Regions from separate parts of the Sphaerisporangium sp. NPDC051017 genome, predicted to be linked through region 1. Evidence: riboswitches for the same ligand, from Rfam matches in the RefSeq annotation. Region 1 holds a riboswitch; the other holds the start of a gene.

What was found. Region 1 has a riboswitch for S-adenosylmethionine ahead of thrC (threonine synthase). Riboswitches for the same ligand answer to the same signal wherever they lie in the genome.
Region 2: linked by a shared signal. The riboswitch ahead of AB0M95_RS02490 (aminotransferase class V-fold PLP-dependent enzyme) and the one ahead of thrC (threonine synthase) in region 1 are both predicted to bind S-adenosylmethionine.

What each region holds. Positions count from the first base shown of each region.
Region 1 is NZ_JBFBCI010000034.1:62,661-73,830, forward strand. Features, by position in the region: gene AB0M95_RS25005 (phosphotransferase) at 1-320, shown strand, start outside; gene groL (chaperonin GroEL) at 543-2,168, opposite strand; gene AB0M95_RS25015 (cold-shock protein) at 2,584-2,784, opposite strand; gene AB0M95_RS25020 (MoaD/ThiS family protein) at 3,124-3,399, opposite strand; gene thrC (threonine synthase) at 3,413-4,708, opposite strand; SAM riboswitch class I at 4,723-4,884, opposite strand; gene AB0M95_RS25030 (RNA polymerase sigma factor) at 5,001-5,564, opposite strand; gene AB0M95_RS25035 (trehalose-6-phosphate synthase) at 5,734-7,161, shown strand; gene AB0M95_RS25040 (MFS transporter) at 7,331-8,524, shown strand; gene otsB (trehalose-phosphatase) at 8,508-9,356, opposite strand; gene AB0M95_RS25050 (DUF3263 domain-containing protein) at 9,379-9,693, opposite strand; gene AB0M95_RS25055 (SAM-dependent chlorinase/fluorinase) at 9,914-10,723, shown strand; gene AB0M95_RS25060 (hypothetical protein) at 11,088-11,170, shown strand, end outside.
Region 2 is NZ_JBFBCI010000001.1:500,768-511,937, forward strand. Features, by position in the region: gene folP (dihydropteroate synthase) at 1-333, shown strand, start outside; gene AB0M95_RS02465 (nuclear transport factor 2 family protein) at 330-770, shown strand; gene folB (dihydroneopterin aldolase) at 763-1,125, shown strand; gene folK (2-amino-4-hydroxy-6-hydroxymethyldihydropteridine diphosphokinase) at 1,122-1,628, shown strand; gene AB0M95_RS02480 (DUF3180 domain-containing protein) at 1,889-2,353, shown strand; gene AB0M95_RS02485 (NADH-quinone oxidoreductase subunit D) at 2,420-3,592, opposite strand; gene AB0M95_RS02490 (aminotransferase class V-fold PLP-dependent enzyme) at 3,610-4,902, opposite strand; SAM riboswitch class IV at 4,995-5,110, opposite strand; gene AB0M95_RS02495 (helix-turn-helix transcriptional regulator) at 5,205-5,600, opposite strand; gene AB0M95_RS02500 (class I SAM-dependent methyltransferase) at 6,149-6,913, opposite strand; gene AB0M95_RS02505 (ATP phosphoribosyltransferase regulatory subunit) at 7,176-8,516, shown strand; gene hisS (histidine--tRNA ligase) at 8,529-9,818, shown strand; gene AB0M95_RS02515 (FkbM family methyltransferase) at 9,824-10,621, shown strand; gene AB0M95_RS02520 (hypothetical protein) at 10,603-10,854, opposite strand; gene AB0M95_RS02525 (TerC family protein) at 10,853-11,170, shown strand, end outside.

The DNA of each region.
Region 1 (11,170 bases):
TAACCGCGCACGAAACCGTGGTCGTGGTCGACTGGGCCAAACCCCGCCGGGGCAACCAGTGGCGGGACCTGACCGACCTGATCCCGCACATGATCATGACCGGCCACGCCCCTGATGCCGCTGAGCGGGCACTGCACGGCCTTCAGTTCTGGGAGCGCGCCCCCGCCGAGGCGATCACCGGCTACGCCGCCGCATACGCCGGGTTCTGGACGCGGATGAGCCGGAAGCCCGATCCCCCAGGAGTGCCGAACCTGCGCGCCTACCAGCGCCGAGCAGCAGGCGCCGCTATCGCCTGGACGCGCTACCGCACAGGGGGGTAAGACCCCCGGACGGAAGCACCCACCTCGACTCCCACCAGTCGCGCCCCGATCCCCAATGACCCATGTCGATCATTAGAAAGCAGCTCGACTAGCGAGCGCCCTCACCTGCGCAATCGAGGGGACTTTCACCCCCAAGCGATCGCCCATGCCAGGCGTAACGCGAAAGGGCCACTCCCGGAGGTCCGGGAATGGCCCTTTCGCGTTAACTGGGAGCCGGAGGGCTCAGAAGTCCATGTCGCCGCCGCCGGGCATGGCGGGAGCGGCCGGGGTCTTCTCGGGCTTCTCGGCGATGACCGCCTCGGTGGTGAGGAACAGGGCCGCGATGGACGCGGCGTTCTGCAGCGCCGAGCGGGTCACCTTGGCCGGGTCGATGATGCCGGCCTCGAGCAGGTTCACGTACTCACCGGTGGCGGCGTTCAGGCCGACGCCCGGCTCCAGGTTGCGGACCCGCTCCACCACGACGCCGCCCTCGAGGCCGGCGTTCACGGCGATCTGCTTCAGCGGCTCCTCGAGCGCCTTGCGCACGATGGAGGCGCCGGTGGCCTCGTCGTTGAAGAGCTCCAGCTTGTCGAACGCCTTCGCGCCCGCCTGGATCAGGGCCACGCCACCGCCGGGGACGATGCCCTCCTCGACGGCCGCCTTCGCGTTGCGGACGGCGTCCTCGATGCGGTGCTTGCGCTCCTTGAGCTCGACCTCGGTGGCCGCGCCGGCCTTGATGACGGCGACGCCGCCGGCCAGCTTGGCGAGACGCTCCTGGAGCTTCTCGCGGTCGTAGTCGGAGTCGGTGTTCTCGATCTCGACGCGGATCTGGTTCACGCGGCCCGCGATCTGCTCAGGGTCGCCGGCGCCGTCGACGATGGTGGTCTCGTCCTTGGTGATGATGACCTGGCGCGCGCGGCCGAGCAGGTCCAGGGTGGCGGTCTCGAGCTTGAGGCCGACGTCCTCGCTGATGACCTGGCCGCCGGTGAGGGTGGCGATGTCGCTCAGCATGGCCTTGCGGCGGTCACCGAAGCCCGGGGCCTTGACGGCGACGGACTTGAACAGGCCGCGGATCTTGTTGACCACCAGGGTGGCCAGGGCCTCGCCCTCGACGTCCTCGGCGATGATCACGAGCGGCTTGCCGGACTGCACGACCTTGTCGAGCAGCGGCAGCAGGTCCTTGTTCGCGGAGACCTTGGAGTTGACGATCAGGATGTAGGGGTCGTCGAGGACGGCCTCCATGCGCTCCGGGTCGGTCACGAAGTACCCGGAGATGTAGCCCTTGTCGAAGCGCATGCCCTCGGTGAGCTCGAGCTCGAGGCCGAAGGCGTTGCTCTCTTCGACGGTGATGACGCCTTCCTTGCCGACCTTGTCCATCGCCTCGGCGATCATCTCGCCGATCTGGGTGTCGCCGGCGGAGATGGAGGCGGTGGAGGCGATCTGCTCCTTCGTCTCCACGTCCTTCGCGATCTTCGAGAGCTCCTCGCTGACGCGCTCGACGGCGGCCTCGATGCCCTTCTTCAGGGACATCGGGTTGGCGCCGGCGGCGACGTTGCGCAGGCCCTCGCGGACGAGCGCCTGGGCGAGCACGGTGGCGGTGGTGGTGCCGTCACCCGCGACGTCGTCGGTCTTCTTCGCGACTTCCTTGACGAGCTCGGCCCCGATCTTCTCCCACGGGTCCTCGAGCTCGATCTCCTTGGCGATGGAGACACCGTCGTTGGTGATGGTGGGAGCGCCCCACTTCTTCTCCAGCACGACGTTGCGGCCCTTGGGACCAAGGGTCACCTTGACGGCGTCGGCGAGCTGGTTCATACCGCGCTCGAGACCGCGCCGGGCGTCCTCGTTGAACGCGATCATCTTGGCTGCCATACGGCTAGACCTCCCAGATACAGGGTGGCTTGCGGCGGATCGAGCCGACGCCCGCGACGGCATGTAGACCCGGTTCCCACGACACCTGTCGCCGTGGATCAGCCGGGCCCCGACGCCTCGATCCAGGTTTGTCACTCTCCACACGAGAGTGCCAACGAACTGTTTAGCACTCTACCCGGTCGAGTGCAAGCGACCACCCCTATGACCTGGGAGGCACAGCGATTTGTCCGACCGTATGCCCAATATTGGATCTGCGCTCATCGGCGAGGATCGCATGTGCGGGAATCCGCAGACGGGGCAGGTATCGGGATGAGAGAAGGCCCGGGCCGCGATGAAGCGCGGACCGGGCCCTCCAACTCGTGACTGTGGGTAGACCAGTGGATCTCCCGCCGCGGGCCGGACTACGCCGGCCGCGTCACACAGTCCGCACGGACTCTGCCTGTGGACCCTTCTGGCCCTGTGTGATCTCGAACTCCACCCGCTGACCCTGTTCGAGCGAACGGTATCCCTCCGACAGGATCGCCGAGTAGTGGACAAACACGTCCTTACCACCGTCTACCGCGATGAAGCCGTAGCCCTTGTCCGCGTTAAACCATTTGACGGTGCCCTGCGCCACTTTCCGACTCCTCTTGCTGGGCTCCGGACCCCGCCCACTCCTCCGCGAGGCCCGTGACCTTCGGAACCGAGACGCATGCGAACTCCTCGGCCACGTCGATCGTTCTCGACCATACCTGTGGCATGCCTTGGCGCAACAGAGTCAAACACCAAACTACTTCTTGACGTTCGCTCTAAGCAGTACGTGACTATTTCATACTTGCGTTTAGTTAGTTGACAATTACACTACTGGGATGGCCCAGTAAGGCTTCTATTGTGATAGCTGGGCCGTTCACGGGCCCAGAACGCACGAACGCCCGCGCATCCCGAGGGACACGCGGGCGTCCGGCACCGCCGATGGTCAGCCTCCGGCGACCGCCGGGATCACCGAGACCTGGGCGCCCTCGGGCGTCACAGTGTCAAGTCCGTCGATGAAACGGACGTCCTCTTCTCCGACATACACGTTGACAAAACGGCGGATGTTGCCCGTTTCGTCCAGAATACGGGCCCCGATTCCGGGGAAGTCCGCATCGAGCTTCTGCAACACGTCGCGAAGCGTCGCGCCTTCACCCTTCACCTCGGCGGCACCGTCGGTGTACGTACGGAGAATCGTCGGAATCCGCACAGAAACGCTCATTTATCGGGACCTTTCAGGAGTTTTCGACGACAGCCGTACGGAATGCGTCGAGAGAGGGGCGGATGACCGCGGTCGGCCGGGCCTCGTCGGAGACCGCGTCCAGGGTCTTCAGGCCGTCGCCGGTGTTGAGCACGACCGTCTCGGCGGCGGGGTCCAGCAGCCCCTTGGCCAGCAGTTTGCGCAGCACTCCCACGGTGACGCCGCCCGCCGTCTCGGCGAAGATGCCCTCGGTGCGCGCGAGCAGCCGGATGGAGTCCACGATCTCGGCGTCGGTGACGTCCTCGACCGCGCCGCCCGTGCGGCGCGCGATGTCGAGCACGTACGGCCCGTCGGCGGGGTTGCCGATGGCCAGCGACTTGGCGATGGTGTCGGGCTTGACCGGCTGCACGACGTCGCGCCCGTCCTTGTACGCGGCCGACACCGGCGAGCAGCCCTCGGCCTGCGCGCCAAAGATCTTGTACGGCCTGTCCTCGACGAGCCCGAGCTTGATCAGCTCCTTGAAGCCCTTGTCCACCTTGGTGAGTTGGGAGCCGGACGCCACCGGGATGACGATCTGGTCGGGAATGCGCCACCCGAGCTGCTCGGCGATCTCGTAGGCGAGCGTCTTGGAACCCTCGGCGTAGTACGGCCGCAGGTTCACGTTGACGAAACCCCAGCGGTCGCCGAGCGGGTCGCCGATGAGCTCGGAGCAGAACCGGTTGACCTCGTCGTAGGTGCCCTGGATCCCGACCAGGCGGCCGCCGTACACCGAGGCCATGACGATCTTGGGCTGCTCCAGGTCGGCCGGGATGAAGACGCAGGCGTCGAGCCCGGCGCGGGCGGCCGCGGCGGTGACGGCGCCGGCGAGGTTGCCCGTGGACGAGCACGACAGGGTGTGGAAACCGAAGGTGCGCGCCGCCTCCAGGGCGATGGCGACGACCCGGTCCTTGAAGGAGTGGGTCGGGTTGCCGGAGTCGTCCTTGACGTGCAGGCTGCGCAGCCCCAGCTCGCGGGCCAGGTTCTCGGCCTTGACGAGCTTGGTCCAGCCGGGGGCGAGGTTGGGCTTGACGCCGACGTCCACGGGCACCGGCAGCAGCGCCCGGTAGCGCCAGATGTTGGCGGGCCCGGCCGCGATCTGCTCCCGCGTGACCGGCGCGGTGCCGTCGAAGTCCGGGCTGTTCCAGGTGTAGGCCACTTCGAGTGGCCCGAAACACTCGATACAGGCGAAGTGGGGGCCGAGGTCGTACCGGGTACCGCATTCGCGGCAAGAGAGGGCCACGGCGGGACCGAAGGAGTTGGAGGTGGTGATCTCAGCTGTTGCGAGCGCCATGAAGCGAGGCCTTTCCCTCATCTTCGCCCGGACCACCTTGGTCACGGGCCGGAATTGGCACCTGTCCCGGCCGGTCTCACTGGTCTAGTGCCGCGACATTCGGAGACGCGATGACCACAGCCGGGAGGGTTGCCGGGGCTTCGCAGGGCCGGTCCCTCCACCCCTCTGGATGAGCAATATGCAGTTGTGAACCCGCCGTCATGACAGGCAGGCCGACATCACTGTACCTCGCGGCCCAGCGACGATGACCCCGCGTCTCAAACGGCGAGACGTCTCACGGCCGAGGGGCGGTTCAGGTGAACCTGCCGTACTCGTCGCCGAGGACGCCCTGGACGTACTTGCGGGCTTGGTGGATGCGCGACTTGGCGGTGCCGAGCGGGATGCCGAGCTGGTCGGCCACCTGGTTGTAGTCGAGCTCGCAGATGTCGCGCAGCACCAGCGCCTGCGCGAGCTCGGGCTTGTCGGCCTCCAGCGCCTCCATCGCGTCGAGCAGGTCGAGCCTGGACCCGGCGATGACGCTCACCCGGCGCGGGTCGGCGCGAAGGTCGGGCAGTTCCTCCGACGACTGCTCGGCGGCCCGCCGCTTCAGCGAGCGGTACGTCGTGCGCGCGCAGTTGGCCGTGACGATGTGCAACCAGGTGGAAAAACGTGCCCTGCCCTCGAACCTGCCGATGTTGCGCGCGACCGCCAGCAAAGTATCCTGGCAAGCCTCTTCCGCGTCCTGGTGGTAGGGCAGCAGCCGCGCGCAGTGGCGAAGCACGTCGGGCTCGATGCGGCGGAGAAGCTCCCCGAGGGACCGGTGGTCGCCTTGGGCCGCGGCACGGGCAAGCTCCTCGGTCGTCTCGTCAAGCGCCATGTCGGAGCCCTCCTCGGCCGCGAGGCCCTCGCCTCGCCCTGACCACCACCACCGGCCCATCTTATTGGGAGCGTTAAATTTAAATAATCTGCCGCCAGGTGAGCATCCCAACGGAGAAGAAGAACGGCGCGGGACGACCGCCGCACGGCGGACGAGGAGTGGTAAGCGGATGAACACGGTTCTCATGGCCTCCAACCGGGGCCCGGTCTCGTTCACGCTCGCCGACGACGGCACGCTGACCATGCGCAGGGGCGGAGGTGGCATGGTGTCCGGCCTGTCCGAGATCGCCAAGGCCGCCGACGTGCTGTGGGTGTGCGCCGCGCTCTCCGACGGCGACCGCAGCGCCGTGCGCCGTGCCCCGGGCGGCCGGCTCGACCAGGCGGGCTACGACACCGGCGCGGTGCGCATGCTGGACATCCCGCCCGCCACCTTCCACCGCGCGTACAACGCGGTGGCCAACTCCACGCTGTGGTTCGTCAACCACCTGCTCTACGACACGCCGAACTCTCCGCAGTTCGACACCCGCTTCCGCCGCGAGTGGGAGTCCTACCAGGACTACAACGCCGCGTTCGCGCTGGCCCTGGCCGAGGAGGCCGCGCACGGCGCCCGCGTCATGATCCAGGACTACCACCTCACCCTCGCCCCCGCGATGCTCCGCGTGGAGCGCCCGGACCTGCGCGTGGCCCACTTCTCGCACACGCCGTGGGCCCCGCCGGAGTACTTCTCGCTGCTTCCCGACGACATCTCGGCCGAGCTGCTGTCGGGCATCCTCGGCGCCGACCGCGCCGGCTTCCTCACCGCGCGGTGGGCGTCGGCGTTCATGGACTGCTGCGAGGTGCTGCTCGGCGCCCGGGTCGACCGCGCCGCGCGCACCATCGCGTACGAGGGCCGCACGACGCACGTCGGCGTGCACCCGCTCGGCGTGGACGGCGACGCGCTGTGGGCCCGCGCGCTGGAGCCGGACGTCGAGTCGCACATGACGGCGCTGCGCGAGCGCGTGGGCGACAAGAAGCTCATCGTGCGCATCGACCGGACGGAGCTGTCGAAGAACATCGTCCGGGGCCTGCTCGCCTACAAGCAGTTCCTGACCGACCATCCGGAGTGGCACGGCAAGGTCGTGCACCTGGCATTCGCCTATCCCTCCCGGCACGACCTGCCCGAATACCGCGAGTACACCGCGGCCGTGCAGCGCTGCGCGACCGAGATCGAGGACGAGTTCGGCGGCGAGGACTGGGATCCGCTGATCCTCAACGTCAACGACGACTACGCCCGCTCGCTCGCGGCCTACCGCATCGCGGACGTCCTGCTGGTGAACCCGATCCGGGACGGCATGAACCTCGTCGCCAAGGAGGGCCCGATCCTCGCGCCGCACTGCGCGCTGGTGCTGTCCCGCGAGGCCGGCGCGGCGAGCGAGCTGGGCGCCGACGCGCTGATGGTGAACCCCTACGACGTGTCCGGCACGGCGAACGCCCTGCACGACGCGCTGGTGCTCCCCGAGGAGGAGCGCGCCAAGCGCGGGGCCCGCCTGCGCGCGGCGGCGACCGCCCTGCCGCCCCACCGCTGGTTCGCCGACCAACTCGCCGCCCTGGACACCTGAGCTGTACCTATGGCCTCCTCGCTCCGCTCGGCGGGTGCGGTCATCGGCATGGGCGAGAGGGGGGTTCGAGCCGAGGGTAGGGGCTTTCTGACCTTTGGGTGGATCACGGCGAAGGTCCGCCTGGTGATACTTTCGTGCTCATTCGAGGCTTTCGAGGCGCGGGGGATCAGTGAGCTCGACCGCAGTCGTCCGTTCGCTCGCCCGTGACCGTCCGACCTGGCTGATCTACTTCCAGCTCGCCACATTCGCGACCTATCTGTACGGCCTGTCGGCCGCGCTCCCGCTGCTGCGCATCGACCAGGGCGTGTCGCAGGCCGTCGCCGGGCTGCACGGCACGGCCATGGCCGTGGGCGGCATCATCGCCGGGCTCGCCATACCCCGCGTGATCGCCAAGGTGGGCAGGCGCAGGGCGACCTGGCTCGGCCTCGCCGGGATGACCTGCGGCGTCCTGCTCGTCGCGGCCACGACGGCGCTGCCCGTCACGCTGCTCGGGTACGGCCTGGCCAGCGGCGGCGGCTCGATCTCGCTGTACATCGGCATGTCGGTGCTGAGCGACCACCACGGCACGGCGGCGCCCGCGGCCATCAACGAGGCCAACGCGGTCGCCGTCACTGCCGGCATCGGCATGTCCTACCTGATCAGCGCGCTGGCGCCCACCTCGCTCGGCTGGCGCGCCGGCATCCTGGTCACCCCTGTGGCGACGTTCCTGCTGCTCGTGCTCATGGGCCGGGTGTGGGTGCCCGCGCCCTCCCCCGGCGGCGGGCCGGACCCGGTCTCCGCCCCGGCCCTGGCCCCGGCCCCGGCCCCGCATAAGGCTCCCTACGGCCGGCGGTTCCACGCCGCGTGCGGGGTGCTGTTCTGCATGGTGGCCATGGAGTTCCTGTTCAACGTCTGGGCCGCCAAACTGCTGGCGGACCAGACGGGAATGTCGCCCGCGGCCGCCGCCACCGGGCTGACGGCGTTCACCATCGGCATCGCCGCCGGCAGGTTCGCGGCCGGGCGGCTGGCTCTGCGGATCGACCCCACGCGGCTGCTGGGCGGCGCGCTGCTGGTGACGCTCGTGGGCTGGACGGTGTTCTGGCTCGGCGACCGGCCCCTGTTGTGCTACGCGGGCCTGGTGCTGAGCGGCCTCGGCGTCGCGGTGCAGTTCCCGCTCGGCCTGTCCCGGGTCATCGCCTCCTCCGGCGGGCGGGCGTCCGAGGCGAGCGCCGCCGCGTCCATCTGGTCCTCGGTCGCGGTCGGCGCGGGCCCGTTCGTGCTCGGGGCGCTGGCGGACGGCTTCGGCACCCACACGGCGTTCCTGATGGTGCCGGTACTGATCGCCTGCGCCATCGGGGGCATCGCGCTCAGCGCGCGCCGGTAGGGGTGATCGCGTCCGCCAGCGACGTGAGCAGGGCCGCGACCCCGGCCGGGCCGTCCACGACCACGTCGGCGCGCCGGGCCAGCTCGGTGACCTCCGCCGAGGCGCTGCACACCGTGACGCCCGGCAGCCCCGACAGGCGCACGGCCTCGAACGCCGCGAGGTCGCCGAGGTCGTCCCCGGCGAAGAGCACGGACCTGGCGGCGCGCTCGGCGAGGAAGGCTCCGAGGGCGTGCCCCTTGTCCATGCCCGTGGGCCGCAGCTCCAGCACCAGCCGGCCGGGTTCGACGGTCAGCCCCGCCGACGCCGCGAGCTTGCCGAGCGGCTCGCGCAGCGCGCGCAGCGTCCCCTCGGGGTCGGGGGCCCGCCGGGTGTGGACGGCGACGGCCCGTCCCTTGTCCTCCAGCGTCACGCCGGGCTCGGTTCCGTCGGTGACGGTGAACCCGAGCGAGGCGACCAGGGCGGGCACCTCGGCGCGCACGCGGTCGATCTCCGGCGGCGGTGGGGGCAAGGTCACCCGTCCGGCCTCCCAGCGTTCCAGGCCGTACTGGCCGAGCACCACCAGGCCGGGGACGTCCGCGAGGCCCGGCCCGCCCGCCACCTGCCCGTACTCGACGGCCGTGGCCGCGGGGCGGCCCGTCACGATGACGACGGCCCGCACCAGGCCGCCCAGGCGCGCCAGGGCGGCCGCCGCCTCGGGGGCGACGCGGGCATCGGCGGGGTCGGGGACGATCGGGGCGAGCGTGCCGTCGAAGTCGAGCCCGATCACGGCCCCCTCGGGATCGGCCGTGATGGCCGCTAAACCGGCGTTGTCCGGCAACAGGTCATGAGTCACGCGGGGAGCACTACCCCATCGATCAGGGGCGCATACCGAGACGCCGCGCCGCGCGCTCGCGCTGACGCGAGGCCCGCAGGCGCCTCAGCCGCTTCACCGTCATCGGGTCGTGGGCCAGCGCCTCGGGCTGGTCGATGAGCTGCCCGAGAAGCTGGTAGTAGCGGGTCGCGGAGATCTCGAAGCTCTCGCGGATCGCCTGCTCCTTGGCGCCCGCGTACCGCCACCACTGACGCTCGAAGGCGAGGAGCTCGCGCTCCCGGTCGGTCAGTTCCCCGGCGACGCGGGGGGCCGGCCCTTCCTCGGGATCGCTGTCACCGGGATCCGGCGCGGTGTCCATCAGATCCTCCTCGGTCGGGCACGCGGAGAGGCGGACGGCAGGCCGGGCGGGGAGAGCGGGAGACCAGCGAACGTGCGCCCGGACGAGCGCGACCCTGGGCCGCGCCGCGCGTGCGGCCCGTGGCCATGGTAGTCGGGAATTCGCGGCTGTTCATGACACTTCGGGAGACCTGTGGGCCGCCCCTATGACACCGCGAGCGCACGACGTAAGGTCACCAAGTGTGACCTCAGTCATCACGCTTCTCACCGACTACGGGCTGGAAGACGGCTTCGTGGCGTCCTGCCACGGGGTGATCCTCGGGATCGCCCCGGAGGCGCGCATCATCGACGTCTGTCACCTGGTTCCCGCCGGGGACATCCGCCGCGGCGCCGCGATCCTCGCCCAGACTCTGCCCTACCTGCCGGCCGGCGTGCACATCGCCGCGGTCGACCCGTCGGCGGCGAGCGCCCGGCGCTCGATCGCCGTCGAGGCCGGGCAGCGCGTCTTCATCGGCCCGGACAACGGCCTGCTGTCGTGGGCCCTGCTCGCCTCGGGCGGCGCGCGGGTCGCGTACGAGATCACCAACGAGGAGTTGTTCCTCACGCCCGTCTCGCCCACCTTCCACGGGCGCGACGTGTACGCGCCGGTGGCGGCCCACCTGGTCGCCGGCCGCAGGCCCGACGAACTCGGGCCGCGCATTCCGCTCGACCGGCTGCTGTCGCTGCCCGCGCCGACCGCCCGCATCGGGGAGGGCGCGGCCGAGGGAGAGGTCCTCTCGCTGGACCGCTACGGCAACGTCCAGCTCTCCGTGACCGCCGACGACCTCGCGACCCTCGGCATCCAGGTCGGCGACACGCTGGCGGTGTCCATGGGCAGGCGGCAGATCACGGTGCCCTTCCGCGACACCTACGCGGCCGTCGCGCCCGGGAACCTCGTCGCCTTCACCGACTCCGCGGGCATGGTCTCGGTCGCGGTCAACTCCGGGGACGCCGCGCAGCGCCTCGGCCTGCCACCCGGCGCGCACGTGCGGCTCGCCCGGGTGTCGCGCTGACGAGGCCGGCGACGCCCCAGGCGCCGCACCAAATGTCCTGACCCGCCCGGAGCCGGGAAAGCCCGGCGGTCAAAACTTCGGTCAACCCCGAAGGGGCCCGAAGCCGCTCCACGAGCGTTCCATGGACGGCTGCGACCTGGGCGGCAGGTGCCCTGACCTAGCGTTTCTTCCCTGCGGGCGGGAGGAAACGCGCGGCCCGACCACGTAAAGGCCCGCCAATCATTGCTGTCGTCTGACCATTCGACGTCGCCAATCCGGCTCGCGGGTTCGGTACTGTCTGAGCGGTCACAGTAAGTAACTGTCAGGGCACCACGGGTACACACCTGCCCCTATGCTCCGATGGTCCTCTCAAGGAGAAGTACGAATGATTCGCCGTCTTCTGGTCACTACGGCATGCGTCGGAATCGCCATGGTCGTCCCCGTCGCCGCCGCCTCCGCTGACTCCGC
Region 2 (11,170 bases), on a different contig from region 1:
GGCGTCGCCGAGAAGCAGATCATCATCGATCCCGGCCTGGGCTTCGCCAAGAAGTCCGAGCACAACTGGTCTCTGCTCGCGGGCATCGGCGAGCTCGGCCGGCTGGGTTACCCGATCATCATCGGCGCGTCCCGCAAGCGTTTCCTCGGTCGTCTCCTGGCCGACTCCGAGGGCACGCCCAGGCCGTTCAGCGGCAGCGACGACGCGACGCTGGCGGTCACCGCGCTGGCCGCCCACGCCGGGGCCTGGTGCGTGCGTGTGCACCATGTGCGTCCCAACGCCGACGCCGTCCGGGTGGCGGCGGCCTGGCACGGGCGGGAGGAAATCCGATGAGCACCACCGCAGCGGAGATCGAGAAACTCAACGAGGCGTTCTACACCGCCATCGAGAGCGGCGACCTCGACCGCATGACCGACCTCTGGGCCGAGGACGACGACGGCCGGGTCGCGACGTGCGTCCACCCCGGCTGGTCGGCCGTGACGGGCCGGGCCGAGGTCCTGCGCTCCTGGGCGCTGATCATGGCCAACACGACGTACATCCAGTTCGTGCTGACCGACGTCCGCACCACCGTCGTCGGCGACGTCGCCGTGCTCGCCTGCGCCGAGAACATCCTCACCGCGGCCGACACCGACGAAGCGACCTTCGCCGCGGGCCGGGTGGTCGCGACCAGCACCTTCGTCCGCACCGCCGCGGGCTGGAAACTCTGGATCTACCACGGCTCCCCGGTCCTGCAGGCCGACGATGACGACGACGAGCCCGCTGATGAGTGACAGCATCAGCCTGGTGGGCCTGCGGGCGCGCGGCCGGCACGGATGCCTGCCCGCCGAGCGCGAGCTGGGGCAGGAGTTCGTCGTCGACGTCACGCTCTTCCTGGACACCGCCCCCGCGGCCGCCGGCGACGACCTGTCCAAGACCGTCGACTACGGCGAGCTGGCCCTGCGGCTGGCCGCCATCGTCGAGGGGGAGCCGGTCGATCTCATCGAGACCCTGGCCGGGCGCCTGGCGGAGGCGTGCCTGGCGAACGAGCCGGTCGAGGAGGCCGAGGTGAAGGTGCACAAGCCCGCCGCGCCCATCCCGCTGCCCTTCGACGATGTTGTCGTGACGATCAGGAGGAGGCGGGGATGAAGGTGGTCCTGGCGCTCGGCAGCAATGTCGGCCGCCGTTTCGACACCCTTCAAGGAGCCGTGGACGCGCTGTTCGACGCTCCCGGGCTCGACTTCGTGGCGGTGTCGCCGGTGTACGAGACCGACCCCGTCGGCGGGCCTCCGGACCAGCGCCCCTATCTCAACGCGGTGGTGATCGGCAGCACGATGACGCTGGGCCCGAAGGCGATCCTCGAACGGGCCCTCGGCGTGGAGGTCGCGTTCGGACGGGTCCGCGAGCTGCGGTGGGGGCCGCGTACGCTGGACGTCGACCTGATCATGGTCGGCGACCTGCTATCGGACGACCCTGAGCTCACGCTCCCGCACCCGCTGGCGCACGAGCGGGCGTTCGTCCTGGTTCCGTGGTCGCAGGCCGATCCGGGCGCGGTGCTGCCCGGCCGGGGTTCGGTGGCGGGCCTGCTCGCCGACCTGGACCAGGCAGGCGTGCGTCTGCGCCCCGACCTGGTGCTCCAGCCCCCCGACTGACCTGTTCGAGGCGCGGCGGTGTTCTGGAGGAGGAGGGAGGAAGGGGTGAGGAACGAGCCCCTTCCGAGTGACGACGGAAGAACGCCGCCTGAAGTGCGCCTCGAATCCGCCGTGCCGGAGGCGCGGCCATGGGCACTGTTCGAGGCCTAAGGGGCGCTTCGAACCGCCGTGCCGGAGGCGCGGCCATAGGCACAGCCGGCGCGGGCCGATCGCGCATGGAATAGCCTGCGGGCGGCGGAGGGAACGAGGAGGAGGATCGCGTGAGACCGAGCCGTCCCGGCTTGCTCGTCGTGCTGGTCGTCGGGTTCGCGCTGGTGACGTGGGCCGTGCTCCAGCAGGTCTACTCCGCCCTGCCGACCGTCCCCTGGACGGCGATCCCCACCGTGCTGCTGCTGGCGGTGGGCGAGGCGTACAGCGGATGGATGACCCGCGCGCGTATCGAGCGCAGGCCCGACACCAAGCCGGTGGAGCCGCTGGCGGTGGCCCGGCTCGCCGCCCTGGCCAAGGCGTCGGCGTACGTGGGGGCGGCCTGCGCGGGCATCTTCGCCGGTTTCGTGCTCTACGTGCTGCCGCTGCTGGACCAGGACAGCCCGCGGCGCGACTTCTTCCTGGCCGGCGGGTCGCTGATCGCCTGTGTGGTGCTGGTCTGCGCGGCCCTGTTCCTCGAACACTGCTGCAAGGTGCCGAAGGACCCGGACGACCGGCCGGGCCCCGCGCGCCCCTGAGCGAGGGCCCTGAACCCGCGTACGATGGTCCCGCCGCGTCCGCGCCTGCTAAAACGGGAAAAATCCTTACTTGTCGATGTCGCCGACGACGAAGAACATCGAGCCCAGGATCGCCACCATGTCCGAGATGAGGTGGCCGGGAAGCATCTCCCTGAGCACCTGGACGTTGTTGTACGACGCGCTGCGCAGCTTCAGCCGCCACGGCGTCTTCTCGCCGCGCGACACCAGGTAGTATCCGTTGAGCCCCAGCGGGTTCTCGGTCCAGGCGTAGGTGTGCCCCTCGGGCACCTTCAGCACCTTGGGCAGCCGCTGGTTGATCGGCCCGGGCGGCAGCGACCGCAGCCGGTCCACGCAGGCGTCCGCGAGGTCCAGCGAGTTCTTCACCTGGTCCAGCAGGACCTCGAAGCGGGCGTGGCAGTCGCCGGCCGAGCGCGTGGCGACCTTGACCGGCAGCTCGGCGTACGCGAGGTACGGCTCGTCGCGGCGCAGGTCCAGGTCGACGCCGGAGGCGCGGGCGATCGGCCCGCTCACGCCGTACTGCATGATCGTCTCACGGTCGAGCACGCCGACGCCGCGCGTGCGAGCCAGGAAGATCTCGTTGCCGTAGATCAGGTGCTCGATGTCGGACAGCCGCCCCCGCACGTCGCCGACCGTCCGCGACACCCGGTCGAGCCAGCCGTCCGGCAGGTCCTCCTTCAGCCCGCCGACCCGGTTGAACATGTAGTGCATGCGCCCGCCGGAGATCTCCTCCATGACGGCCTGCAGCATCTCGCGCTCGCGGAAGGCGTAGAAGATCGGCGTGATCGCGCCGAGCTCCAGGGGATAGGACCCGAGGAACATGAGGTGGTTCAGCACGCGGTTCAGCTCGGCGAGCAGCGTGCGCGCCCACACGGCCCGCACGGGGACCTCCATGCCGAGCATGCGCTCGACGGCCAGCACCACGCCCAGCTCGTTGGCGAAGGCCGACAGCCAGTCGTGCCGGTTGGCCAGCACGATGATCTGCCGGTAGTCGCGCACCTCGAACAGCTTCTCGGCGCCGCGGTGCATGTACCCGATGATCGGCTCCGCCGCGGCGATGCGCTCGCCGTCCACGGTGAGCCGCAGTCGCAGCACGCCGTGGGTCGAGGGGTGCTGGGGCCCGATGTTGAGGATCATGTCCTCGGTGGCGAGCTCCTTGGCCCCGGCGCCGATTCCCACGACGCGCTCGACGCGCCCGCCTCCGGCGAGAGGTTCGGTCATGGACCTATGCTGTCACGTCAGCGGCGCGACACAAGCTCGGAGAGGGCGGTCACCAGACGCCGGACGTGCTCCTCGGTGGTGCCGATGCCGATGGACGCCCGGACCGCGCCGGCCGTGCCGTCCGCGCAGGTGCCGTCGTCCAGCCGCCCGGCCTCGTCGAGCAGGTGGCGGACGAACGGGTGGGCGCAGAACCGGCCGTCCCGCACGCCGATGCCGTACTCCGACGACAGCGCCTCGGCGACCTCGCGGGCGGTCCAGCCGTCCACGATGAAGGACACGATGCCGACGCGCGGGTGCCCAGGCCCCCACAGCGATAGCTCGCGCACGCCGTCGATGCGGGCCAGCCCGTCGCGCAGCAGGCCGACCAGCCGCTCCTCCTCCTTGACCAGCGGGGCCCAGCCGGTGGCGGACAGGGCGTCGCAGGCGGCGGCAAGGGCGATCGCGCCGAGGACGTTCGGCGTGCCGGCCTCGTGCCGCTGCTCGGCGTCGCCGCTCCACTCGGTCGTGATCGGCGCCCCCTCGGCGGCCCCGCCCGTGACGTTCGCGGACGCGCCGCCGCCGCGCAGGTACGGGTCGGCGTCCGCGAGCCAGTCCGGCCGGCCGATGAGCACGCCCGCGCCGAACGGGGCGTAGAGCTTGTGCCCGGAGAACGCGACGTAGTCGAGGTCGAGCGCGGTCAGGTTGAGCCTGCGGTGCGGGACGAGCTGGGCGGCGTCCACGAAGATACGGGCGCCGTGACGGTGGGCGATGTGCGCCAGCGCGGCGATCGGCCACAGCTCGCCGGTGACGTTGGACGCGGCGGTGACGACCAGCAGCTTGGGGCCGTCGATGGCCGCGAGGGTCTCGTCGGCGGCGCGCACGGCCTCGCCGGGGAAGGCGGGCGGCGCGAGCCGGACGGCGCCGGTCCAGGGGAGCAGCGAGGCGTGGTGCTCGGTCTCGAAGACGACGACGGTGGTGCCCTCGGGCAGGCAGCGGGCCAGCAGGTTCGTCGCGTCGGTGGTGTTGCGGGTGAACACGACGGCGTCGTCGCGGCGGGCGCCCGCGAAGGCCCCGACGGTGTGGCGGGCCTGCTCGTAGCGGGCGGTGGTGAGCTGGGAGGCGTACCCGGCGCCGCGGTGCACGCTGGAGTAGGCCGGCAGCGCGGCGGCGACGGCCGCGCTCACCGGCTCCAGACAGGGCGCGCTGGCGGCGTAGTCCAGGTTGACGTACCGGACCAGCTCGCCGCCCTTGACGGGAACCTCCAGGTCGGTGCCGAGCACGGTGGGGATGCCGGTCCGGTGCCCTGCGGGGACGGGCTGGGCGGGGACGATCTCGGCGGGGGTGGGGATGGTCAGATCGGTGACAGCGGACAACGCCGGCCTCCTCGGGTAAGGGGCCCTCGGTCATGGCGTTGAGACGACGGAGCCCGCGCTTGCCCGGCGCACCGCGCGCCGGACCTGGTCTTCACCCGGGGCACCCCGCCGCGAGCGCGAGGGTTGCCGGCCAGCGAGCCGGGGCTTGGCGCTGGCACTCATGACCTACGTCCGGACTATAACCCAACCTCCCCCCGCCCCCGCAATGTGACAGGCCTCACGCCCCCGCCTCCGTTTGTGCCAGCACCGGCGGTGTCGCGTTAAGAGGACTCTGCGCCACCGAGGAGTTCGGTGGGTATGCCCAGGCCGTCAACCAGATCGCGTACCAGCATCACACCGCTGGCCAGCCGAGCCCCTGATTCGAGCTGAGACACGTAGCCCTGAGATCGCCCGATTAGTTCAGCGAGCCGTTCCTGACTCATCCCGGCATGCTCGCGGATCAGCGTGCATACGGTGGCAAGATCCCATGAAGCGAGCGCTTCACGGACATCGGGAATAGTCCACACCTCCGCTGGTATCGGTTGAGCATCCACGGCGCATGGACCGCACACTTCACCGGGGTTGTACCGGCTGAGCGGGCGTGCACACCTTCGGCACACCCGCTTCGGCTCCGTCATGGCGTCACCGCTGCCTCGCCGTACCAGCCATGTGGCCATCTCTGCTCGTTGAGCAGACCACCGAGCCCTTTGATGTCGTCGGACCCACAGCGACAGCTGTACGGAGCTCTACCAGCGAGGGAATACGCGAGCGCGGTGGCCATAGCGGCAGGTGACTCGGCCGCAGGCCCAGAGTCGGGTCGACTTACCTGCATCGTCCCTCGCCGTGATCGAAGATGATCCGGCCGGTTTCCTGGTCACGATGGGCGCGCACCAAGATGGGCCCATAGCGGTAGCAGGGGTAGGGGTAGGCGAGGAGGTCCAGCCGCGCTGGGCAGATAGTCCCTCGGCCGTGATCGGGCAGACCACGCAAGGCGGCCAGTAACGCTCGGCACGCCCCAATTGGTGTGTCTGTCACACCAAGCACGCCGCGCCCACCCAGATCGTCGGCGGCCCACGTCCACAGCACCGGCTCGCCGTCTACACAGTCGGGTTCCAGTCGCGGGACCCCGCTGATACGCCGGCGTTGTGCCGGTACGGTCGGCGTCGATCCAAGGCGCGACAGGCGTCGAATGGCGCCGGGGAAGTGACTGGCTTCGCTCGTTGGGTTATGCCGTCTTCCGCACTTGGGCGATGTATGCGGCGCCCTCGGTTTCGACGTGTTCGAGCTTCCACGGTGACCGGTCCGTCAGATCGGACAGTTCCTGGATGGAGGCGAACAGGTAGTCGAACCATTCGGTGGCGGTGCGGCCGTGGCGGATACGCAATCGCAGCTGGCCTGCCATCCGGCTGTGTCTGCGGTTGTGCTCGTGGTAGGCGAGATGGTCGGGATTGTCGCTGCCGTAGGGGTCGGTCCCGGTACCGATGAGGCGGGCGTTCGGGTGGGCCAATCCGGCGAGTTGCCTGAGCACTTGGTGCGCCCGATCGGCTCCGCCGAGCAGGCCGAGGTTGTTGCCGAGCAGCAGTATCGTGTCGAACCGGCCAAGATCTGGGGGTGGTCCGTAGAGCGACCCGTGTACGGCGGTGACGCCACGCTGGCGGGCCACGGTGACGGCTCCGGGAGAGGCGTCCATACCGACGACGTCGAATCCTGCCGTGGCAAGTGCAAGGGCATGGCGACCGGCGCCGCAGCCGATGTCCAGAACCCTCCCTGCCGCCTGCTGGCAGGCCCACCGGTCAAGCCGATCCAGCTGATCGGGCGGGGTGAAGTACTTCGACGCATCGCTCGCCATGAGCAGGCCATCGTCACGTTCCACCAGCTCCATCACATGGCCGGGCGCCCCCTGAGCACGCCAGCATTCCTGAAGCGTCTGGCCGAAGGCGTCACCGATGGCGAGGCCACGGACAGGGGCGACCGCGGTGTCTTCAGTCATGTGCACTCCCTTGAGTGTCCGGATTCCGCCGTATCACGACGGAATGAGTGTCCAGCGTGGCGCCATATTGGCACTCATGCGGTAATTTCCTGATCGTCGTCGCGAGCGGTTGGTACTCGAACGCCTAGAGCTGGACGAATTTGGGGGCGAGGCAACGGTAGAGACCGCCCCGAATGATCACCATTGCAAGTGCAATGGTGATCAGTTTTCTCATCACGCACACTCCGTTCGTCAACATTCCTGCGACAGGCCGGAGGCCGACGTGACCGAGCTGAATCTGCCCCTAAAGGGAACAGGCGACATTTTCGGACTGCCGCTGCGCAGACGCCTGGCCGTAACTGGTGCGCTTGCCAATCTGGCCCGGCGGCACGGCTACGACCAGGTCGAGGTGCCGCTGATCGAGCGGGCCTCCTCCTTCTCCGAGGAGGTCGTCGGCCGCTCCCCCTGGCCGGAATGGGACCAGCGCGGCTGCTTCTACCTGCAGGTTCCCGACTACAAGAGCCTCTACGACAACCCGCCGACCCTCACCGACGCGCTGCTGATCCCCGAAGGCACGATCTCCGTGACCCGATGGCTGGGCCGTCTGCTCTCCGACGACCCGGGGTTCGTGTGGCCGCTCAAGCTCTTCTATCTCACGCCCAGTTTTCGCAACGAGCTCATCGATGGTCTGGATGAGCTCAAGCGGCGCCAGTTCAACCAGTTCGGGCTGGAGATTCTCGGGGCGCCGTCAGGCAGTGCCGACATCGAAGCCATACATCTGATCACTACCAGTCTGTACGAGCTCGGCATCCCTGAACGCGCCGTCCGCGTGCGGGTCGGCGATATGGCCATCTTCAATCGGCTGGTCGAACTTTCCGGCCTGGATCCCGACACGGCGATCCGGCTCAAGGAAGCACTCGATGCGATCGCCGAGTGCAAGGCCGGAAAACGGCCCGAACGTCACTCCACTCTGATCGACGACGTCGACAGGCTGGCCTGTGGCGCTCATCTCGGCCCGCGCTGGGCGAAGGTATGGGGCGAGCTGGCCCGCACACCCCACTCCCTGTCGGTCATCGAGAAGGTCTCCGACACTGTCGTGCAGGAACGGCTTGCCAGCGTACGGAAGCTCGCCGCGACGCTGGATGCGCTCGGCGTCACCGTAAAGATCGACTTGTGCGTGGTGCGCTCACACGAGTACTACACCGGCATCGCCTTCGAAATCGACGTGTTCACCAACACCCAAGCGTTCATCGAGGTCGGTGGAGGCGGCCGGTACGACCGCCTCGTCGGTCACTTCATGGCCGACCGCACCGCCGCCCCTCCCGTGCCGGCAACCGGATTCGCCTTCGGCGTGGAACGACTGGTCCATCTCCTAGATCGCCTCGGCCTGCTTGGCTCGGATCGTTCGGCCGGTGCCACCATGAGCATGGCCCGGGCAGTCGCCGACGTCCTTGTCATCCCGCAGTCGGCCACCGCCGACGGGTATCGTGAAGCTGCCGAAGTCGCGGCCAAGTACCGCGCCGCCGGGCGCGCGGTGGACATCTACCTGGGCGATCCTGCCCATGAGGTCGCCTATGCCACGGCACGCGGCATCACGCAAAGCCACACCGTCACTGAACGCTGAGGAAACCTACCGGTGAAGACTGACAACAGCCCACCAAGGGGCACCCGTGATCTGCTTCCCGCTGCCGTCGCTCTCCGCGACCATGTTCTGGGGCAGATCGCGTCGGTCTACCATCGGTACGGCTACCAGCGCATCGAAACCCCCTGCCTGGAAGACATCGACCGCCTGGTAGGCGGCCAGGGCGGCGAGAACGAAAAACTGATCTTCAAGGTGTTGCGGCGTGGCCTGCCCGACCAGATCGAGCAGGCCACCGCGCTGGCTGGCCTGGTGGACCTGGGTCTGCGGTTCGACCTGACCGTCCCGCTGACCCGGTTCTACGGTCACCACCACGCTGATCTGCCGATGCCGTTGCGGTCCTTTCAGTTCGGGCCGGTCTGGCGGGCCGAACGCCCGCAAAAGGGCCGCTACCGGCAGTTCTACCAGTGCGACATCGACCTGATCGGCGAGCCCAGCGTGCTGGCCGAGATCGAGCTCATCGAGGCCACCACAGAAGCCCTGGACGCCCTCGGTCTGACCGGAACCACCGTTCGGCTCTCAGATCGCCGCTTCCTGTCAGCCCTCGCCCACGCTGCTGGACTTCCCGACCAGGCGCAGAACGGATTCTTTATCGGTCTGGACAAACTCGACAAGATCGGATGGGACGGGGTTCGTCGCGAACTCATCGATGATCGACAACTGCCCGCTGAGGTGGTGACCAACGCCCTGACCAAGATTGAGAACCTGCAAGGGTTGGACGCGCAGAAGGTCGCCGATACCGTGGCAGACGAGGTGCCGGGACTCGACGACCAGGTCATCGCTGATCTGGCTACTACCACGACCGGGCTGGACCAGATCGCCCGAGAGCGAGGGCTGCGCTGGGAGTTCGACCCGACCCTGGTGCGCGGTATGGGTTACTACACCGGGCAGATCTTCGAGGTCGTCCACCCCCAGTCCACCTCGTCGGTGGCAGGCGGTGGACGGTACGACCGGTTGATCGGGCGCTCGTTGGGGACGGACGTTCCGGCGTGTGGCTTTTCCATCGGGTTCGAGCGGATCGTCGACCTGCTGGGCAAGGCTCCACACCGTGAGGCGGTCGCCGTGTTGTTCGACGCCGACATCCCCGCCGCCGAGGCTCTCACACTGGCTCGCCAGTTGCGCACCGAGGGCCGAACCGCCTCGGTGATCCGCCGCGGTGGCAAGTTCAGTGCTCAGTTGAGCCGCTTGGAGTCATCAGGATTCACCTCGTTCGTTCATCTGCGCGCCGACCATGCCTCTGGCCTCCGGCCGGACGAGCGACCATTGGGCCGGCAGCCCCTCACTTAGGAGAGATGTTGGATAGACGAACCGCTCCGTGGGGAGACACCATCTGGTTCGAGCCATCCGACATCAGTCTTGATCCGCAATTCCTGGAAACCGGGGTGAGCCGGCCGCGAGAGCTGGACGCTCTGGCCGCCATAGTGCGCCCCGGTGACCTGATCATCGACGCGGGTGCCAGCCTCGGCTACCTCACCTGCTATCTCGCTCACCTGGCGGGTCCTTCGGGCCGAGTGCATGCGATCGAGCCGTCCACCGCCATGGCTGACCTGCTCGAACGCAACGTCACCGGTAACGGCTACAGCAATGTCACCATCTCCCGCCTGGCCCTTGGCGCCCGTGACGGACACGTGGATCTGTGGCTCAGCAGCTCCGACCTGGGAAGGCATTCTTTCTATGCGGCCAATGTGCTCAACCTAGGTGGATCCGAGCTGGTCGAGCAGTTGACCGCCGACCAGTACTGGCGACAGCGGCTCGCCTGCCGCCCGGTCGGGCTCTTCAAACTCGACGTCGAAGGTGCCGAGCAGGTCATCCTCGGCTCGGCCTCCGGCCTGCTGTCCGCCTGCCGAGAGGTGTGGATGGAGTTCTGGCCCGAAGGGATCGCCGCCGCTGGAGGGGACCCCTACGACGCGCTCACGCTCCTGCTGCGGTCAGGGTTCGCTCTGACCGGATGGGATCTGGTTACCGGTGAACACCAGCCCGTCAGTGATCCTCGCGACCTCGAAGCGGTCTTCACCCGTCTCGCCAGGTGGGTTATCGAGGATGGCCAGGACTTGTCCCCAATCCTCTACATTCATGCCCACCGGCCGTAGCAGAGAGTAACGGCGTGCTCGCCGCCCTTGACGGGGACCTCCAGGTCGGTGCCGAGCACGGCGGGGGTGCCCGTCCGGTGCCCTGCGGGGACGATCTCGCCGTCTCCGCAACCTCGGATGTCCGGATCCGGGGTCGGCCCGGGGCGAACTCCGGTGGGGTCTCGTGCGTTGGACGGGGAACGGCTCGCGCCCCCGGCGTGTCGTGACGTGCGCGGATCTGGAGGAGTGTTCATGGATTGGGTTGCCGACCCCACGATCTGGATCGGGTTCTTCACCCTGGTCGCCCTGGAGATCGTTCTGGGCATCGACAACATCATCTTCATCTCGATCCTCGCCGGGAAACTACCGCCCGAGCAACGCGACCGGGCCCGCAAGGTGGGCCTCGGGCTGGCGCTGCTCAGCCGTCTGGCGCTGCTGCTGGCGCTGTCCTGGGTGGTGCGGCTGACGACGCCGCTGTTCGAGGTGTTCGGGCACGGGATATCCGGGCGAGATCTGATCCTGATCCTCGGAGGGCTGTTCCTGCTGGGCAAGAGCGTGTTCGAGATCGGC